One region of the Caproicibacterium argilliputei genome, then DNA from elsewhere that is predicted to be linked to it. Evidence: predicted binding sites of a transcription regulator. Region 1 holds the regulator's gene; the other holds the start of a gene.
What was found. Region 1 encodes Rex, which represses fermentation and respiration genes when NADH is low (regulators of the CRP and FNR family bind a similar motif). Its sites were predicted from a motif close to ATTGTTAANNNNTTAACAAT; they were not measured.
Positions count from the first base shown of each region.

Region 2: the regulator Rex is predicted to act here: its motif matches at 2,773-2,792, upstream of PXC00_RS12645 (phosphoglycerate kinase).

Region 1 is NZ_CP135996.1:1,225,578-1,236,004, reverse strand. Features, by position in the region: gene PXC00_RS05920 (DNA translocase FtsK) at 1-2,219, opposite strand, end outside; gene PXC00_RS05915 (ClpP family protease) at 2,370-3,116, opposite strand; gene PXC00_RS05910 (aconitate hydratase) at 3,529-5,463, shown strand; gene PXC00_RS05905 (TraX family protein) at 5,460-6,182, shown strand; gene PXC00_RS05900 (NADP-dependent isocitrate dehydrogenase) at 6,218-7,426, shown strand; gene PXC00_RS05895 (redox-sensing transcriptional repressor Rex) at 7,505-8,170, shown strand; gene PXC00_RS05890 (CTP synthase) at 8,235-9,845, opposite strand; gene trxA (thioredoxin) at 10,018-10,338, opposite strand; gene PXC00_RS05880 (peptidylprolyl isomerase) at 10,394-10,427, opposite strand, start outside.
Region 2 is NZ_CP135996.1:2,621,066-2,631,492, forward strand. Features, by position in the region: gene PXC00_RS12625 (ComEC/Rec2 family competence protein) at 1-46, opposite strand, end outside; gene PXC00_RS12630 (MORN repeat-containing protein) at 33-1,622, opposite strand; gene PXC00_RS12635 (hypothetical protein) at 1,767-1,955, opposite strand; gene PXC00_RS12640 (tRNA (cytidine(34)-2'-O)-methyltransferase) at 2,240-2,740, shown strand; gene PXC00_RS12645 (phosphoglycerate kinase) at 2,915-4,111, shown strand; gene tpiA (triose-phosphate isomerase) at 4,209-4,979, shown strand; gene gpmI (2,3-bisphosphoglycerate-independent phosphoglycerate mutase) at 5,026-6,540, shown strand; gene PXC00_RS12660 (alpha-N-arabinofuranosidase) at 6,670-8,142, opposite strand; gene PXC00_RS12665 (CYTH domain-containing protein) at 8,452-8,922, shown strand; gene PXC00_RS12670 (dipeptidase) at 8,950-9,933, shown strand; gene PXC00_RS12675 (QueT transporter family protein) at 10,039-10,427, opposite strand, start outside.

The DNA.
Region 1 (10,427 bases):
CTCACAAACGCGCCCTGCACACGCACCGGCTTCTGTGCACCCACCGGCGAAAACAGCATATCGCCGTTGCCCAGCAGCTTTTCGGCGCCGCCGGTGTCAATAATGGTGCGGCTGTCCACCTGCGAAGAAACAGAAAGCGCAATTCGGCTGGGAATGTTTGCCTTAATCAAGCCGGTCACAACGTCCACACTCGGCCGCTGCGTTGCGATGACCAGATGCATACCGGCAGCACGCGCCATCTGCGCCAGACGGCAGATGCTGTCCTCCACTTCATTGGGCGCGGCCATCATCAGGTCAGCCAGTTCTTCGATAAAAATCACAATCTGCGGCATACGGTCCATTGGCTGACCGTCCTCTGTTACAAACCCGTGCTGCGACGCCATGGCATTGTAAGACTTGATGTCGCGGACGTTGTACTCCGCAAAAATTTTGTAACGCTTGAGCATCTCCGTAACCGCCCAGCCAAGCGCACCGGCCGCTTTGCGCGGGTCAGTCACAACTGGCACCAGAAGCTGCGGAATGCCATTGTAAACGGAAAGTTCCACAACCTTCGGATCAATCATTAAAAACCGCACGTCTTCCGGCGCGGATTTGTAAAGCAGACTGACAATGAAAGAATTCAGACACACGGACTTGCCGGAGCCGGTGGTACCGGCGATGAGCAAATGGGGCATTTTCGCCAGATCCGCCACTTTCGCCGCACCGGCAATGTCGCGGCCAAGGCAAACGGTCAGCTTGCTTTTCGCGGTCAGAAACGCATTGGATTCTATCAGGTCGCGCATACGGACAATGCTTTTCTGCTTGTTCGGCACCTCGATGCCGACTGCCGCCTTTCCCGGAATTGGCGCTTCAATACGCACACCGGAGGCTGCTAAGTTCATGGCAATGTCGTCTGCCAGATTGGTGATTTTGCTGATTTTTACGCCTGCCGCCGGCTGCAGTTCATAGCGCGTAACAGACGGGCCGCGGCTGATGTCAACAATCTTCGTCGAAACGCCGAAGCTGTGCAGAACCTGCACCAACTGCTGCCCATTTACCTGCAGTTCCTGCTGAACGGTCGAGGCATCCGGCATGGCGGCAGCCTCCAGCATGGAAACCGGCGGCGTATGGTAGCCGCCGTCCTGCGCCTGCTGCAGGCTGCCGGAAAGCGCGGTTTCCTGCTCGGCAGAATCCGCCTGCTGCTGTGTCTTTTCCTGCTGCTTGACACGTTCCATATAATTTGCTGCGGCCTGTTCCGGACTGCCGCCGGCCGCTTCTTCGGGGCGTTTCTTCTCCCGGCGCACCGCCTTTTCGACCACAGCAGAGGGCGGCACCGACCTGCCGCGCCCGCTTCCGCTTTTTCCGCCGAGCATCTCCTTAAAGTGAGAACCTTTCTCCGGCTCCTGCGTTTCTGCTTCCGCTGCCGGAGTCGGTGGCTGTACTACCGGATGCATCGGCATTCCCTCATCGTCCAACGGAATATCGATATCCCAGTCGTGGTGTTTCTGCTGCACCGTTTCCGCCCGGCTTTCCCGAACGGTATCCACTGCCTGTCCAACCACCTGAGCAGGCTTTTTCAGGCCATTCCACAACCGTACCAAGGTGGTTCCGGTCAGCAGCATTAGAGAAACAAACAGCAGCAGCAACAGTACAATGCAGGCGCCCGCCTGCCCCAGCCCGACTGTCAGCGGCAAGCCGATAAGACCGCCGATTAAGCCAGCGCCGCCGCCGTCTTTACAGGATTCAAACAGTATCAGCAGCTGTGCGCCGAACGTTTCATCCACGGGAATCCCCGTTGTGCCGAATGCGGTGACAGTACCGCACAGCAGCACAATGGAGGCCGCTGAAAGCCAGACCTTTGCGCTGAGGGCATCCCCCTGCCGTTCAAACGCCGTAGAAAACGCAATGTACAGCAAAAGCACCGGCCAAAGCAGCGCACAGACACCGAAAAGGCCGCGCACCAAGTGGTGCAGCATCAGCCAGATATGTACACCCGGTATGACCGCCACGCAAAACAGGAAAAGTGCCAGTGCAAACAGCAGAATGGCGGCTGTCTGGCGGTGCTGGCGGTCTGCTTCCGGTGTGCGGCGGTTAACCGGCTTCTGCTCCGGTTTTGGCGTGCGGGGCTGCCGCGGTGTGCGAGCCGCCGCGCGGCTTGTCGATTTCTGTTTTTGTTTCTGCGGCGGCTTTTTCGCTGCCTGCCTGTTTTTCTGTGAACGTGCTGTCTTCTTCTGTGCCAATTTTGATGCTCCTCATTCTCATAAACTCCCCGCAAAACGCAGGAAAAAGAATTCTTTGATCCTTTTCTTAATCTTATCAAAACTTCCGCAGACATTCTGCGGAAAAAAGGGGAGAAGACGGATGTTTTATGTACGGCGCCAGGCGCCGTATCACTTGTGTGCTTTCGCAGACTTTTTCGCTGCTTTCGTCTGTTTTTCCGTCTTTTTCTCTTTCTTTCTGCAGCGGTCAATCATGCCGTACAGGCATTTGACTGCATCGGACAAACCACCGAGGGAGTCAATCAGTCCTTCGCGCACTGCTTCTTCCCCATCCAGCACCGTTCCGACATCCATGACCAACTCCTTAGTGTTCATGGCGAGCTGCATAAAGCGCTCCTGCGAAATGTGGCTGTTTGATATCACGAATTGTGTGATGCGCTCCTGCATCCGCTGAAAATAATCCATGGTCTGGGGAACACCCAGCATCAGACCGTTCATGCGCACCGGGTGCACGGTCATGGTTGCGCTGGGCACAATAAAGCTGCGCTTGGCAGCCACCGCAAGCGGCACACCGATGCTGTGCCCGCCGCCCAGCACCAGACTGACCGTGGGCTTGGTCATGCTGGCCACCAGTTCTGCCAGAGCCAGACCGGCCTCCACATCCCCGCCGACTGTGTTAAGCAGAATCAGCAGGCCATCGGTTTTTTCGTCCTCCTCGATTTCCACAAGCTGCGGAATAACGTGCTCGTACTTCGTGGTTTTACTGGAACTGGGCAGAAGCGTGTGCCCTTCAATCTGACCGATAATCGTCAGGCAATGAATGGTGTGGTTCCCGCTGCCGGCCACAATGGTGCCGGCATCTGAAAAAGGCTCATCGGCATCTGTATCCGCTGTTTCCCGCTCATCCTGTGCCTGCATGGATGTATAATTTTTATACGTTCTCAACACTGCCACCTCCTGCAGCATTAGTCTGCCGTGAAGGTGAAAAAATATGTATAAAAGTTTTCTGACCGTCTGCAGTTGTCTTTTAGAATGTATTTTAGTATACCATAAAAAGAAAGAAAAAGCACGGCCGCGCCGCAAGAAAATTGTGCAAAGCCGCGGGCACGGCGCCAACTGCAGGGCAGTACAAGTTTCAAAAACCGTTTTTCCATGCAATTTTCACAGGCTTCTCCTGCACATTCCATTTGTGAACGGATTGACAAAATATGATTTTTTATAGATAATAGATAAAAGCGTCTTTTTCAGGCATGCCGACTTTGCCGCACTGCATCCGCTTCTGTGGCGCCGAAGGGCAGTGCCTGCGCAAATAAAAGGGGGACTTCAAAAAATGGGACTGACCATTGCACAGAAGATCATTCGGGAGCACCTAGTTTCCGGCGAGATGACCGTTGGCAGCGACATCGGGCTGAAAATTGACCAGACACTGACACAGGATGCCACCGGCACCATGGCGTATCTGGAATTTGAAGCGATGGGCGTTGACCGCGTAAAAACCGAAAAAAGTGTCGCGTACATTGACCACAACACGCTGCAGACCGGCTTTGAAAATGCGGACGACCACCGCTTTATTCAAAGTGTTGCAAAAAAGCACGGCATCTGGTTTTCCCGCCCGGGCAACGGCATCTGCCATCAGGTGCACCTGGAGCGCTTTGGTATTCCGGGCAAAACCTTAATCGGTTCCGACAGCCACACCCCGACCGGCGGCGGTATCGGTATGCTCGCCATCGGCGCGGGCGGACTGGACGTTGCCGTGGCAATGGGCGGCGGCGCGTACCACATCAATATGCCGAAAATGCTGCGTGTCAACCTGACCGGACGGCTGCCCGCATGGGTCAGCGCCAAGGATGTGATTCTAAAAGTTCTGCAGGTGCTGACAGTCAAGGGCGGCGTCGGCAAAATCGTAGAGTACGCTGGCGAAGGCGTTGCCTCGCTGACAGTTCCGGAGCGGGCAACCATCACCAACATGGGCGCGGAGCTTGGTGCAACCACCAGCATTTTCCCCAGCGATACTGTTACACGCCAGTTTTTGGCGGCGCAGGGGCGCGAAGCGGACTGGAAACCCCTTTCCTCAGATGCGGACGCTGTTTATGACGAGGAAATCACCATTGACCTTTCCGCACTGGAACCCATGGCGGCCTGCCCCCACAGCCCAGACAATGTAAAAACTGTGCGGGAGTTGACCGGTATGAAAATCGACCAGGTCTGCATCGGCTCCTGTACAAATTCCTCTTATCTGGACATGATGCGTGTTGCATCCATTCTCAAAGGCAAAACCGCCGCCGATACCGTCAGCCTGGCAATTGCCCCCGGCAGCAAGCAGGTGTACAATATGCTGGCGAAAAACGGCGCACTGGGCGACATCATCGGCGCGGGCGCGCGGGTGCTGGAGTGTGCCTGCGGCCCCTGCATCGGCATGGGGCAGTCCCCAAACAGCGCCGGCATTTCCCTACGTACTTTTAACCGCAACTTTGAGGGGCGTTCCGGCACGGCAGACGGTCAGATCTTCCTGGTCAGTCCGGAAACCGCAGCAGCCAGTGCACTGACAGGTGTGCTGACCGACCCGCGCACCCTGGGCGATGAGGCTGCGATTCCCATGCCGAACGCTTTCCTTATCAATGACAACATGGTCATTGCACCTGCCACCCCGGAAGACGCAAAAAATGTCAAGATCCTGCGCGGCCCGAACATCAAGCCGTTTCCGACCACCACGCCGCTGGCAGACTCCATTTCCGCTAAGGCGCTGCTGAAAGTTGGCGACAATATCACCACGGACCACATTATGCCGGCAGGGGCCAAGATTTTGCCGTACCGCAGCAATATCCCCTACCTCTCTAATTTCTGCTTCACCGTATGTGACAAGGAATTTCCGGCACGTGCAAAGGAATACGGTAAGGGAATCATCGTCGGCGGACAGAACTACGGGCAGGGTTCCTCCCGTGAGCACGCCGCACTGGTGCCGCTGTATCTGGGCATTCAGGCGGTGCTGGTAAAAAGCTTCGCGCGGATTCACTGTGCAAATCTGGCCAACGCGGGTATTCTACCGCTTGTATTTGAAGCAGAAAGCGACTACGACCGCATTGACGAAATGGACGACCTTTCCCTGCCGCAGGTACGCACGGAACTGGAAAACGCACAGCCGATTACGGTAAAGAATGAAACCAAAGGCTTTACTTTCCGGGCAAAGGCTCAGCTCACAAACCGGCAGCGCGAAATGGTTTTGGCGGGTGGTCTGCTAAACTACACCAAGCAGCAAAACGGATGAAAACAGAAACTTTCTCAGCGCCTGCACAGCGCGGGCTGAGTGCCAGCGCCATCAAGTGGTTCGCCATTGCGTGTATGTTGATTGACCATATTGCATGGGCATTTGTTCCGACACTTTCGGCGGCAGGCTTTGCCCTGCACGCCTTCGGCCGTATCACGGCGCCCTGTATGTGCTTCTTTCTGGCAGAAGGCTATCACTACACGCACAATGTGCGCAAGTACCTGTTACGGCTCGGCGTTTTCGCACTGCTGTCGTGGCCCTGCTATTCCTATTTTGAAAGCGGCACACTGCGGCCTGAAACCGGAATGATCTGGACGCTGTTTTTTTCTCTGCTGGCAATTCTTTCCTATGACCGGATTCAAAACACCGCGCTGCGCGTTCTGGCGATTGCCGGCTGCATAGCCGCCACGCTTTTGGGCGACTGGCCGATTTTTGGCGTGGTGTTCACGCTGGTATTCTGGATCTACCGCGGTGATTTTAAAAAGCAGGCACTGGGATTTATTCTTTCCGCCCTAGTCTGTGCGGCATTTTTCTCCCAACTGCGGTCGATGCGGCTGTTTGCCATGCAGCTGTGCGTTTTGCTGGCGCTTTTCCCACTCGCCCTGTACAACGGCAGGCGCGGCGGCGAGACACATCCGCGGCTGAACAAATGGGCTTTTTACATTTTTTATCCCGTCCATCTGTTGCTGCTTGGTCTGCTCGAATTTCCAATTTCTTAAACTTCGGCAATTTTGATTCATGGAGGTACCCTTAAATGGATAAAATACAAATGAAAACGCCGCTGGTCGAAATGGACGGCGACGAAATGACCCGCATCCTCTGGAAAATGATCAAGGAAATTCTGTTGGAGCCTTATGTTGACCTGAAAACGGAATACTACGACCTAGGGCTTAAGCACCGCGACGAAACTGCGGACAAGGTAACTGTGGAAGCTGCGCAGGCAACCAAAAAATACGGCGTTGGCGTTAAATGCGCAACCATTACGCCAAACGCCGCCCGCGTCAAAGAATACAACCTGCACCAGATGTGGAAAAGCCCGAACGGAACCATCCGCGCCATTCTGGACGGCACCGTGTTTCGTGCGCCGATTCTGGTAAAGGGAGTTACACCGTTCCTCCCAAGCTGGAAAAAGCCGATCACGATTGCCCGCCACGCTTACGGTGATCTCTATAAAAACGTGGAAATGACCGTACTCGCCGGCGCAAAAGCAGAACTGGTCGTAACGGACAAAGACGGTCGGGAAACCCGTCAGACCATTCATACCTTTGATGGCGCAGGCATCGTGCAGGGGCAGCACAACCTGGATGCTTCCATCGCCTCTTTCGCGCACGCCTGCTTCGACTATGCATTGACCACCAAGCAGGATTTGTGGTTTTCCTCCAAAGACACCATCTCCAAAAAATACGACCATCGATTTAAGGATATTTTCCAGGAAATCTTTGAAACGGAGTATCAGGAAAAGTTTAAAAACGCCGGCATTACGTACTTCTACACGCTGATTGATGATGCCGTTGCGCGTGTCATCCGCAGTGAGGGTGGCTACATCTGGGCGTGCAAGAACTACGACGGCGATGTCATGAGCGACATGGTGGCAACAGCCTTCGGCAGTTTGGCCATGATGACGAGCGTTCTGGTTTCCCCTGCCGGTGTTTACGAATATGAAGCCGCACACGGCACCGTGCAGCGTCACTACTATAAATACCTCAAGGGCGAGCCAACCAGCACCAACAGCATTGCCACGCTCTTTGCCTGGAGCGGTGCACTGAAAAAGCGCGGAGAACTGGACGCACTGCCCCGACTGCAGGCGTTTGGTGAAAAGTTGGAGAAAGCCGCGCTGCAGACCATTGCCGACGGTGTAATGACGGGCGACCTCTATCAGCTTTCCAGCCTGCCAACCAAGCGCAAAGCCGACACGGAAACCTTTCTGAAAGAAATTGCAGCGCGCCTGGAGCCGCTGCTGTGATTTGATTTTAAAATTGCGTGCATACGGACGCAGGCCTTTGGGGCAGCAGCCGCTGCTTCGCAGAAAGAAGGATTGTTCATGCCCAAACGTGAAAATATTTCGATGTCTGTTATCCGACGCCTGCCGCGGTACTACCGCTTTCTGAATCAGCTGAAGCGCGACGGTGTCACCCGCATTTCCTCTACGGAGCTTTCCGGAAAGCTGGGCTTGACCGCTTCGCAAATTCGGCAGGACTTAAACTGCTTCGGTGGTTTCGGTCAGCAGGGATACGGCTACATTGTCGAGCAGCTTGCCGCAGAAATCGGCCATATCCTCGGGGTAGAGCATAACTACCGCACCGTGCTGTTCGGCGCCGGCAATCTGGGGCGCGCCATCGCCGCGCACATGAACTTTGAGCAGCTCGGATTTGAACTAATCGGTATTTTTGATGACGCGCCGCAGAAAATCGGTACGGTGATTCGTGGAATGGAAGTTTTGAACACCGCTTGCTTTGAAAATTTCTGCAAAGAGAAAAAGCCTGAAATGGCCGTCCTCTGCATTCCGCGCACTGCTGTGGAAGCAACGGTTGACCGGCTTTATCCACTGGGGATTCACAACTACTGGAACTTCAGCCATTACGACATCAACATGAAGTATCCGAATGCGGTTGTAGAAAACGTACATCTGAATGACAGCCTGCTGACGCTGTGCTACTGCATCAGCAACGCACCGGAAGCTCAAAAACCCCAAAAAGTGCAAATATAAAAATCCAGCCGGATTCGGGAAGCTCCCGTAACGGCTGGATTTTTTCTGTGTCAAAACCGACACGTCATTTTTTTTCTGCCTGATATGCCTTTGCTGCCCCCACCAGACCTTTAAACAGCGGATGCGGGCGGTTTGGGCGGGACTTAAATTCTGGATGAAATTGGCTGCCGATAAAGAACGGATTGGCGTCTACTTCCATCATCTCTACAATGCGGTCATCCGGGCTCTTGCCGGCGAAGGTTACACCCGCTTCTTCCATACGGCTGCGGTACTCGTTGTTAACTTCAAAGCGGTGACGATGGCGCTCGTAAACCAGAGGCTCCTGGTTGTAAAGCCGCCACGCCAGCGTGCCGGAGGTAAGCTTGCACGGATATTTGCCCAGGCGCATGGTGCCGCCCAACTGCTCTACGTCCTTCTGCTCCGGCATCAGGTCAATGACATGATTTTTGCTCTGTGGATCAAACTCTGCCGAATTCGCGTCCGCAATTCCCATCACGTTGCGTGCGTACTCCACAATGCAGAGCTGCATACCCAAGCAGATGCCCAGCAGCGGCACCCGATTGACACGCGCCCAATGAATCGCGGTGATCATGCCCTCAATGCCGCGCTCGCCAAAGCCGCCCGGCACCAAAACACCGTCTGCGTCTTTCAGAATATCCGCCACATTCTCCGGCGTGATTTTTTCGGAGTCAATCCACTGCACATTGACCTTGACATTGTTGCCAATCCCGCCATGCGTGAGCGCTTCTGCAACGCTGAGATAGGCATCATGCAGTTCCACATACTTGCCAACCAGAGCAATGTTGACACTGTCGGTCATAGAAAGCGCCGTGTGCACCATGCTGATCCAGTCCGCAAGATCCGGCCCGCGCGTATCCAGCGCCAGGCGACGGCAGACAATTTCGTCTAGCTTTTCATCGCGCAGCGCAAGCGGAACTTCATATAAAAGCGGCAAGTCCAGGTTCTCAATCACGCAGTCTTCACGCACATTGCAGAACAGCGCGATTTTCTTTTTGATATCCTCGCCGATTTTCTTTTCGGAGCGCAGCACAATCACATCCGGCTGAATGCCGATAGAAAGCAGCTCCTTAACGCTGTGCTGCGTTGGTTTAGATTTATGCTCATGGGAACAGTTCAGATATGGAACCAGCGTAACATGGATGAACATACAGTTTTCGCGGCCCTCTTCGGTTGCAAACTGGCGAATGGCCTCCAAAAAAGGCTGACTTTCGATATCGCCGACAGTACCGCCAACTTCGATGATTGCCACATCAACGTTGTCCCGCGCGGCAGAAATGCGCTCCTTAATTTCGTTGGTGATGTGCGGAATAACCTGTACGGTGCCCCCGCCGTAGTCACCGTTGCGCTCTTTCTGAATCACGTTGTAGTAAATACGTCCGGAGGTAACATTGCTGTTCTGCGTCAGGCTTTCGTCAATAAACCGCTCGTAGTGCCCCAAATCCAAATCAGTTTCCGCGCCGTCATCCGTCACGAAAACTTCACCATGCTGAAACGGATTCATGGTACCTGGGTCCACATTCAGGTAAGGGTCAAATTTCTGCATGGTAACACGCAGACCGCGCGCTTTCAGTAAACGGCCAAGGGAAGCAGCTGTAATTCCCTTTCCCAATCCTGAAACGACACCGCCTGTGACAAAGATATATTTTGCTGCCATAACATCCTCCATACGCATAAGATTTCTCTCTTTTTTGCCTGCTCCCGACAAAAAACAATTGTTTTAATGATAGCACTTCATCTAGATGCTTGTCAAGGAAAAGCCGCTGCTACAGAAAGATGCCCGCGCCAAAGTTTTGCTCTGTCGCGGGCATCTTTCTGTATTTTCTACGTTATAAAACCGCATCCAACATTTTACGGTAGTCATCAACCGGCATAGCGCCAACCTTGCTGTCCACCGGACTGCCGTCACGGAAAACAAAAACTGTTGGGATGCTCATTACGGCAAATTTCGCCGCAAGATCCTGGTTTTTGTCCACATCCACTTTCATAACCGCCACACGCCCATCGTACTCCTGCGCAAGCTGTTCGATGACCGGCCCAAGCATTTTGCAGGGACCGCACCAGGTTGCCCAAAAATCGCAAAGGACAACCTTGTTCTCTTTCAGCGTTTTGTCAAACACAGCTTCATCTGCATGAATTAATTCCGCCATTTATGATCCTTCCCTTCCGCTTTCAGTATTTCCGTATTCCAAACACAGCATACCATTATCCCGCATATTTTTCAAGTGTTGCTTTGACA
Region 2 (10,427 bases), 1.4 Mb from region 1:
CCACACATTCGCCGTACTCAACATTATGTAAATCAATCCAACGCATCGGGTTCATCCTTTTTGACAACGATTTCCGCAGGCTTGCCGTCACGGTAGCACACACCGCTGACAAAGCGGCCGTGCGCCCACACGCCGGTGCGTACAATCCTGCCCTGTACGTCACGCTCCTCACAGGAGCCATCCGCAAAACCGCCGCGGAACGTGCCGGTCAGCGTGCCGCCGCCGGACAGGTGCAAACAGCCCTGCCCGTGGTAGCAGTCACCGTGCCAGCTGCCGTCATACAAAACTTTCCCATCGTGATACTCGGTGCCGTACCCGTCACGGCGGCCGTCCAGCCACATCCCATAGTAGGAAAGCGCACCCTCGCCATCAAAGGCTGCGCCGCGGCCAGTGGGGATATTGTTTTCCCACTGCCCGACAAACAGGGAGCCGTCGCGCGCGCTGAAACTGACACCGATGCCGCTGCGGCGGTTCTGGTGCCAATATCCTGCGTAACAGAGCTTGCCGGACTTATAATAGTACGTACCGAAGCCGTCGCGCTTGTCGCCTGCGAAGCCGCCCTCATAGGCGGTATAACCGGAGGGCATCTGCGTGCGGCCGCGCCCCTGCCGTCTGCCGTCCTGCAGGGCACCGAAGTAAAGGTACGTTTCTGTGTCGCTCACCGGAATACGTTTGTCCGGCATCAACGCGTCCGCGCACGGCAGGGCCGGCACGGGGGCAGGCTCCGGCGTGGCGGGCGCCTGCGGCACCGGCTGAAATACCACTGGCACCGGCGCAACGTCCTCCTCAATAACAGCAGGCTCGTCCGGCGTTTCGGTGTCAATGATGCAGTCCTCCAGCGCCGGCAGCGCGGGCTGCGGCAGCGGTTCCTCCACTTCCAGCAGCAGCGGGCCGTCCTCGCTTTCCAGCTCCAAATTCAGCTGCGGCGCGGTGGTCTGGTCCAAAACGTGCTCATTGCGGATAAACTGAAAGGAAATCGGCGTGGCGGGCGTCGCGTCCCAGCCGGGCACGTCCTCCGCTTCCGCGTTGTCACGGTGGGACGCCGCCGTTTGCCGCGCCGCAAGCTCCTGCTGGGTGCAGTAGTAAAAGCGGCCGTCACCGGTTTCCGCCTCGATGTCCGGCGTGCCCGCTTCGTTGTCCATCCAAATGCGCGCAGCGTCGGTTTTTTCCATCGGGTACGCGAAAAGGCGGGTGCGGCGGTACTTGCCGATACCGTCGTCATACCGCAGGCAGTTCAGTTCCTCCCCGACCGGCTCCAGCAAAAGTTCCGGCCGCTTGGGGTTGCCGCGGTAAAAAGAGGAGCGCAGCCAATGGTGGCGGCGGTCAAAGTCCGCTTTTTCCCGCAAGTCGCCTGCGGTGTCCCAGGTCAGGATGGCATAGCCTTCCTCCCCCATGGGCACCGCACGCTGCAGCACCCTGCCCCCGGCGGTCAATTCCCACTTCATGGTTCTGCGCGTCATGCGATACCTGGCCTCGTCATTTGCCCCGAATGTCTGTGCAGCCGCCCGGCCGTGCTGCGGCGCGCCGGTTTCAAAGTAAGCCCGGCGCACCTGTGCCAGCAGTTCACGGTCATCCTCCCGCAGCTGTCTGCTGGTGACGGAATAGAATATTCTGTCGCCCAATTTGGCACCCTTCTTTCCCCTGTATCCGTATTCTATTTTATTATAGGAAATCCGCGCGGTGTATGCAAGCGTTTTCCGCCAAAACAACAAAAGGCGCCGTGCGGCACACCTGCTCTGCCGCGCGGCACCCTTCCGGTTCCGGTTTCACATTCTGGCGCTGACCATGTGCCCAACCTCGTCCATCAGGTCGGTCACCGCACGTTTTGCGCGGCCCGCCCTGCGGCGCAGCTGGCGGTCGTTATCCATTGCCTTGCCCGCGAGCACAACCGCGGCAACGCCCACTGCCACACCAACGCCGATGCCTCTCATCATACTTGCCGTGTTTCGAAACATACGCAAAAACCTCCCCGTTAAAATTGCGGTGCTTATCAGAATAAGCCCCATCATCAGCATACCCTCCCTGCTGCATTTTATCTGGTGAAAATACTGCGCGGGCTGTCTGCTTTTCCCAGACGCGCCGCTTCCTTCTGTGCAGTAGTCTGCCCGGCGGAAAAGCGCGCATACGGCGGAAAATTTTGATACCGGTTCGATTGTGTTGTATAATGCTGTTTTATAGAAGAAAAAGACTGCAGCGCGAAAAAGCTGCACATACTATGAAAAGAAACGGAGATTCTGCCATGCATACACTGAACCTGGTTCTGGTCGAACCGGAAATCCCCCAGAACACCGGCAACATCGCGCGCACCTGCGCACTGACGGGCGCGCGGCTGCATTTAGTAGGGCCGATGGGGTTTCAAATTGACGACCGCAAGCTCAAGCGTGCCGGTCTGGACTACTGGCACCTGCTGGACATTACGTATTACCGCAGTCTGGACGAATTCTTTCAAAAAAATGACGGCCCGTATTTCTATTTTTCCACGAAAGCACGTCATATTCACTCGGACGTCTCCTACCCGGACGGTGCCTATCTGGTGTTCGGCAAAGAAACCGCCGGTCTGCCTGAAGAGCTTCTGAAAGCCAATCCGGACAGCTGCGTGCGCATCCCCATGCGCAACCACCCCGACGCGCGCAGCCTGAACCTCTCCAACAGCGCCGCCATTGCCGCTTATGAAGTGCTGCGCCAGTGGGGCTATCCAGACCTGCTCTGCGAAGGACAGCTGCACCACCTGCATTGGTAAAACAAATAATTGTTGCGTGATTTCCCGTAAAGTTTGTGAAAAAATCAACAATTTTTGCGCAATGTCCCGATAAATCCTTGAAAATAGACAGCCTGTGCTGTATAATTAGCCTGTACTAAAAGGCTTACTACATGGATTCTATTTTTATACCTAATATCAAAAGGAGTGTATCCCATGAACTATCTGAACAAAAAAACCGTCGAAGATATTGATGTCGCCGGTAAACGGGTACTCGTCCGCTGCGACTTCAATGTCCCATTTGACAGTGAAGGAAATATCAGCGACACAAAGCGCATTGACGGTGCCCTGCCCACCATCAAGTACCTGGTGAACCACAAAGCAAAGGTCATTCTCTGCTCCCATTTGGGCCGCCCGAAGGGCGAGTTCAACATGAAATTCTCCCTGGCACCGGTTGCCAAGTGCCTTTCCGAAAAGCTCGGTCAGGAAGTCAAGATGGCAAAAGACGTCATTGGCGAAGACGCCAAGGGCATTGCCGCTTCGCTGAAAGACGGCGAAGTTGAGCTGCTCGAAAACGTTCGCTTCCACAAGGAAGAGGAAAAGAACGACCCGGCGTTTGCAAAAGAGCTGGCATCCATGGCTGACATCTACGTCAACGATGCTTTCGGCACCGCACACCGCGCGCACGCTTCCACCGCCGGTGTGGCAGACTACCTGCCGGCTGTCTGCGGCTACCTCATCCAGAAGGAAATCACCGTGATGGGCACAGCCCTGCAGGACCCGAAGCGTCCGTTTGTTGCCATTCTCGGCGGTGCAAAGGTTTCTGATAAAATCGGCGTCATCACCAACCTGCTTGATAAAGTGGACACCCTCATCATCGGCGGCGCTATGGCTTACACTTTTATGAATGCACTGGGTTACAGCATCGGCTCTTCCCTGTGTGAAAAAGACAAGATCGACACTGCCAAAGATATCATGGCAAAGGCCAAGGAAAAGGACGTCAAATTCCTGATTCCGCTTGACAATGTGGTTGCAAAGGAATATGCTGAGAATGCCGAATTCCAGACCATTCCTTCCGACTGTATCCCGGACGGCTGGATGGGACTGGACATTGGCCCGAAAACACGCGAAGCGTTCGCACAGGCAATCCGCGGCGCAGGCACCGTGGTGTGGAACGGCCCGATGGGCGTTTCTGAATGGAAAAACTTTGCAGCCGGCACCATTGCCGTTGCGAAGGCAGTTGCGGAAAGCAACGCGATTTCCATTATCGGCGGCGGCGACTCCGCAGCGGCAGTCGAAAACCTCGGCTTTGCCGACAAGATGACGCACATTTCCACAGGCGGCGGCGCCTCCCTCGAATTCCTCGAAGGAAAGGTTTTGCCCGGCATTGCCTGCCTGAACGATAAAGATTAATTCTGCCGCAAGGGGCGGGGCTGAGCCCCGTCCCTTTTGTGTTTTCAAAATGAATTCTGCGGGCGTGCCCGCACATACAGGAAAAGGAGCGATTCTCATGAAGAAAGCAATCCGCAAGGCTGTCATCGCCGGAAACTGGAAAATGAACAAAACCCCCGCAGAGGCCAAAGTGCTGCTGGAGGGAATCAAACCGCTGGTAAAAGACGCCGGCTGCGGCGTTGTCTGCTGCGTACCGTACGTAGACCTGCCCGTCGTGCTGGAAGCTGCCAAAGGCACAAACATTGGCGTCGGTGCGGAAAACTGCCACTGGGAAAAAAGCGGCGCCTACACCGGCGAAGTTTCCGCTGAAATGCTCGCCTCCATGGGGGTTCAGTATGTCATTATCGGCCACAGTGAACGCCGTCAGTACTTCGGTGAAACCGATGAAACCGTCAACAAGCGTGTTCGTGCCGCACTGGATGCCGGTCTGACCGTCATTCTCTGCGTGGGCGAAAGCCTGCAGCAGCGCGAGCAGGGCATTACCGGCGAGCTGGTTGCCATGCAGACCAAAATTGCGCTGGGCGGCGTTTCCAAAGAGGAACTGTCCCGCATCATCATCGCTTATGAACCTATCTGGGCCATCGGCACCGGTAAAACCGCAACCAGCGAGCAGGCAAACGAAGTCTGCAAAACCATCCGCGATACCGTTGCCGCTGTTTATGACAAATCCGCCGCAGACGCTCTGACCATTCAGTACGGCGGCTCAATGAAGCCTGCCAATGCGGCAGAACTGCTTGCACAGCCGGATGTTGACGGCGGACTCATCGGCGGTGCTTCCCTGAAGCCGGAAGACTTCGCTGCCATCGTCAAGGCTGCAACCGAGGGCTGAACCCAGCCCGAAACGAACTGACTTACACACAGAAAGGATACAAACTATGGCAAAAAAACCGGTTATCCTGATGATTATGGACGGCTTCGGCATTGCTCCAAAAGAGGGCAACGCCATCGCCGCCGCTAAGAAACCGAACCTCGACCGTCTGTTTGCCGCCAACCCGGTTACACACATTGGTGCTTCCGGCCTGAATGTGGGCCTGCCGGACGGGCAGATGGGCAACAGTGAAGTCGGCCACACCAACATGGGCGCCGGCCGCGTTGTTTATCAGGAGCTTACCCGCATTACCAAGTCCATTGAGGACGGCGATTTCTACACGAATCCCGCCTTTGCAAAAGCTGTTGAAAACTGCAAAGCACACGACAGTGCCCTGCACATTTTCGGCCTGCTTTCCTCCGGCGGCGTACACAGCCACCTGACACATATCTTCGCGCTGGTAGAACTGGCCAAGCGTGCAGGACTGAAAAAAGTTTATCTGCACGCCTTTTTGGACGGCCGTGACGTGCCGCCGAAGTCCGGCAAGGATTTCCTGACACAGTGCGACGCAAAGCTCCAGGAAATCGGCGTCGGCAAGATTGCCACAGTCGCCGGCCGCTACTACGCCATGGACCGCGACAAAAACTGGGACCGCCTGAGCAAGGCTTACGCCGCCATGGTTTACGGCGTGGGAGAAACCGCCGCAACCGCAGAGGAAGCGGTTCAGAATTCCTATGACAAGAATGTTACGGACGAATTCGTTCTGCCCGCCGTAATCGACAAAGCCGGCACCGTGAAGGCCAATGACTCCGTCATCTTCGCAAACTTCCGTCCTGACCGTGCCCGGCAGATTACCCGCGCGTTCGTTGACCCCGCATTTGACGGCTTTGAACGCAAAAACGGCTGCTTCCCGGTCACCTTTGTCACCATGGCGCAGTACGATGCTGAAATGCCGAATGTTACCGTCGCATTCCCGCCGGAAAAGTTGGTCAACACGCTGGGCGAATATATCTCTAACCACGGCATGAAACAGCTGCGCATTGCCGAAACCGAAAAGTACGCGCATGTGACGTTCTTTTTTAACGGCGGCGTGGAAGAGCCGTATCCGGGTGAAGACCGCATTCTGGTCAAATCCCCCAAAGTGGCAACCTATGACCTGCAGCCGGAAATGAGCGCACCGGAAGTCACCGCAAAGCTGGTGGATGCCATTCATTCCGGTAAATACGATATGATTATCCTCAACTTCGCGAACTGCGATATGGTTGGTCACACCGGCGTGTTTGAAGCCGCTGTGAAAGCCGTGGAAACCGTAGACACCTGCGTCGGTAAAGTCACAGACGCCATTGCGGACATGGGCGGCGTCGCGCTGATTACCGCAGACCACGGCAACGCGGATAAAATGGTGGACAAGGACGGCAAGCCCTTTACCGCACACACCACCAACCCGGTTCCGTTCTGCGTAGTCGGCTATCCCTGCAAACTGCGTGAGGGCGGCTGCCTGGCAGACATTGCCCCAACCATGCTGCAGATCATGGGTCTGCCGCAGCCGAAAGAAATGACCGGAAAAAGCCTGATTCAGTAAGCTCGCTTTCCTTTGGCAGACTGAAAGCAAGTCTTCCCTAAATGATACAGAAAAAGCATCCTTCTACGAAAAAAAATCGTAAAGGGATGCTTTTTATTATTTATACCCTAGTAACTCCAAAAAGGGTTTTTACTCGACTGTAATTTCCACAATGCTGCACGCCGGCATGGTAAAGGTAAGCGTTTCGCCCTTGACCGTAACCTTGTCAAACGGTTCCGGCTGTACGGCATTCGGTGCATCAAAGGTGTTGTGCGCATCCATCGCGCCGGCCAGGATACGTGCGCTGACCTTTCCGGCTTCCTTGTTAAGCAGGCGGCACTCCACCGGCTCGGAACCAGTCAGGGAGGTGTTAGCCGCTGTGAGGTGCAACACGCCCTTTTCATCGACGGAAGCGGAAACACTGAGCTGCGGGAATTCCTCGCCCTCAGTGCCAATCTGTGCAGACTCAACGAAGCTGTCCACCAACTCCGCATCCTGATGTGCCTTGTAAAGGTCAAACACATGGTAGGTTGGCGTCAGCAGCATCTTGTCGCCCTCTGTCAGGATAACTGCCTGCAGCACGTTAACCATCTGCGCAATATTTGCCATAACAACGCGGTCGCTGTGCTGGTTAAAGATGTTCAGTGTCAGCGCGGCAACCATCGCGTCGCGCATGGTGTTTTGCTGATACAGAAAGCCCGGATTCGTGCCCGGCTCCACGTCGTACCAAGTGCCCCACTCGTCGACAATCAGACCCACACGGTGCTTCGGGTCATATTTATTCATCACCTGCGTGTGGTTGGAAATCAGTTCCTCCATGAACAGGGCTTTTTTCAGAGTGTCGTAATACTGCGCCTCGTCAAAACCGGTCGCGTGCCCCTTTTTCTCCCAAGTGCCCGGTACGGTGTAGTAGTGCAGAGTCAACGCGTCCATGAACGGGCCTGCACTCGCCATGACTTTGTCTGTCCAGTTGTAATCCGCGCCGTTCGGGCCGCAGGCAATGCGGCACAGCTTGTTTTCCCCGTAGTTGCGCGCAAAGGTCTGGTACCGGCGGAACAGATCCGCATAATACTCCGGACGCATATTGCCGCCGCAGCCCCAGTTTTCGTTGCCAACACCAAAGTATTTGACACCCCACGGCTTTTCACTGCCATTCGCCTTGCGCAGTTCTGTCATCGGCGAAAGGCCGTCAAAGTTCATGTACTCAACCCACTCGCTCATTTCCTGCACCGTGCCGGAGCCGACATTTCCGTTTACATACGGCTGGCAGCCCAGCTGGCGGCAGAGCTCCATAAATTCATGGGTACCAAAGGAATTGTCCTCAGTAACGCCGCCCCAGTTGGTGTTGACCATCCTTTTGCGGGTTTCTTTCGGACCGATGCCGTCTTTCCAGTGGTACTCATCCGCAAAACAGCCGCCCGGCCAGCGCAGAACCGGCACCTGAATGTTGCGCAGCGCCTCGACAACATCTTTGCGCATACCGTTTTCATTTGGAATCTTCGCGTTTTCCCCTACAAAGACGCCGTTGTAAATGCACCGGCCCAGGTGCTCGGAAAAATGGCCGTAAATATTGCGATTGATCTTGCTTTTTTTGCGGGCTGCATCAATAGTGATTTTGCTCATCTTTCAATGACACTCCTTTTCCTGCATCAAAATAGTTACTGACAAATGCAGGTTCCCTTCCGGAAAGCACGCCGTATTTGTCCGTATGAGTTTAGTATATTGCTTCTGTCCTGTATTTACAAGGCGGGCTGCGCATTTTCTTCTCCGAAAATTGGAAGCTGATTTTATGCAATTGCAACAAATCGGAAGACTCTGTCAGCGGTCAGTAGCGCACACCTCCGTAAGAACGTGCAAAATCGATTGCAACTGCAGGCAACCTGTGCCATAATAAGAGAAACAGTGCCGCCGCGGCGGCAGGGAGGCAGTCGAATGGAAATTGAACGCAAATGGCTGATGGAGGCAAAACCGCAGGGCTTTCCGGTTCTGGAGGAGGCAGTGGTGTACCAAGGGTATCTTTGCACTCGGCCAACCGTGCGCATCCGCAGCAAAACCTGCGGCGGGCAAACCGGCTACCGCCTGTGCATCAAGGGCAAGGGCACGCTGGTGCGGGAAGAAATCGAGTTGGATCTGCCACCGGAAAAATTCGAGGCGCTTTCCCGCCTGCTGACACAGCCGATGATTCGCAAGGACTACACGGTGTTTGCCCTGCCCGACGGGCTGCGACTGGAATACAGCGAAGTGGACACCGGCAAGCCGGGGGCTTTCGCTTATGCAGAAGTGGAATTTTCCAGTGTGGAAGCCGCGCACGCCTTTCGCGCACCCGCCTGCCTTGGCCGCGAGGTCACAGAGGAGCCGGGCTGGACGATGGCGGACTACTGGAACAAATGCGTGCAGGCTTAACAATCAGGTTTATCGGGAGGGATGACCATGCGCTTTTTTGACCTTCATTGTGATACCATCAGCACACGGGTGGCACGCGGCGGCGGCAAAGTGCACCTGCGCCGCAGCGAGGGGCAGCTTGACCTGGAGCGCCTGCGTGCAGGCGGCGTTTCCGCGCAGGTTTTTGCCGCCTTTCTGCCCACCGGCGATGCCGCCAGAGAAGTCGGCGTCACTGAAAAGCCGCAGGCGCTTTTTGACCAAATTTACGCCTGCTATCAAAAGGAACTGCGTGCCAACAAAGACCTGCTTGCGCCTGCGCTTTCCGGCAGGGACATTCTGAAAAACGAGCAGAACGGCCGCATCTCCGCCATTCTCAGTATTGAAGACTCCGTTTTGCTGGATGGCAATCTGCACAAGCTGCCTGCGCTGCACAAAAAAGGCGTGCGTATTATGACGCTGACATGGAACTATGAAAACAGCCTCGGCTACCCTGCCAGCCCGGTTCCCGCAGACATGGCGCGCGGTCTGAAGCCCTTTGGCAAAGCGGCGGTGCAGCGGATGCAGGAGCTTGGCATTCTAGTGGATGTTTCCCACCTTTCGGACGGCGGCTTTCAGGATGTTGCCGCGCTTTCCCGCACTGCACACATTCCCTTTGCCGCAACCCATTCGTGTGCCCGCGCGCTGTGCCCGCACCCGCGCAACCTGACTGACGAAATGCTGCACACCATCGGTGAAACCGGCTCGGTGTGCGGTATCAACTTCAACGCCTACTTTTTAAACGGGCGCAGCGGCAATTACACAAAAATTGACGACATTGTGCAGTGTGCACGGTATATGCGCAACAAAGCCGGCATTGACGCGCTGGCACTCGGCTCCGATTTCGACGGCATTGATTCCACTCTGGAGTTTGGCGACTGCGCCGGCCTGCCACAGCTGGCAGATGCGCTGGCCATGTACTTTCCCTCTGAAGAAGTTGAAAAAATCTGCTGGAAAAATGCCCTGCGCGTTTTTTCTGCTGTTACAGACCGATGAAAAAAGAAACCGCCCGACGCACACGGTACTTTCCAGTGCGTTGGGCAGTTCCTTTTATGAGCTCATTTGATTGCTTTCTATTATTCTATAGAATGGTTCCGAAAATCAGTGTTCTGCGAACAAACGCTGTGCGGCGTGAGAGCGCTCCAGCACATGAACCAAAACCAGACCGCCAACGGTGCACATCACCACTTCCCCAATGCCAATTGTCAGGGCATTCATCAGGAACACCTGCATCCCGAAGTTGGCAAGGGAAAGGCTGGTGCCTGTTCCAAGGCAGGTAATCTCAAAAGAAATAATCACCATGTTGGCAATGACCGCCATCAGCGAGGACACCACCGGCAGCCCTTTCCAGCGCACCCCGCGCAGCGCACGGCACAGCACCGTCCCCACCAAGGTCGCCAAAGTGCCGAAAATCCAGTCCACCGGCCCGAACGGGCTGGAAAGGTTGCCTAGAAAGCACCCAACCGCCAGCCCGGGCACCGCCGCCGGCG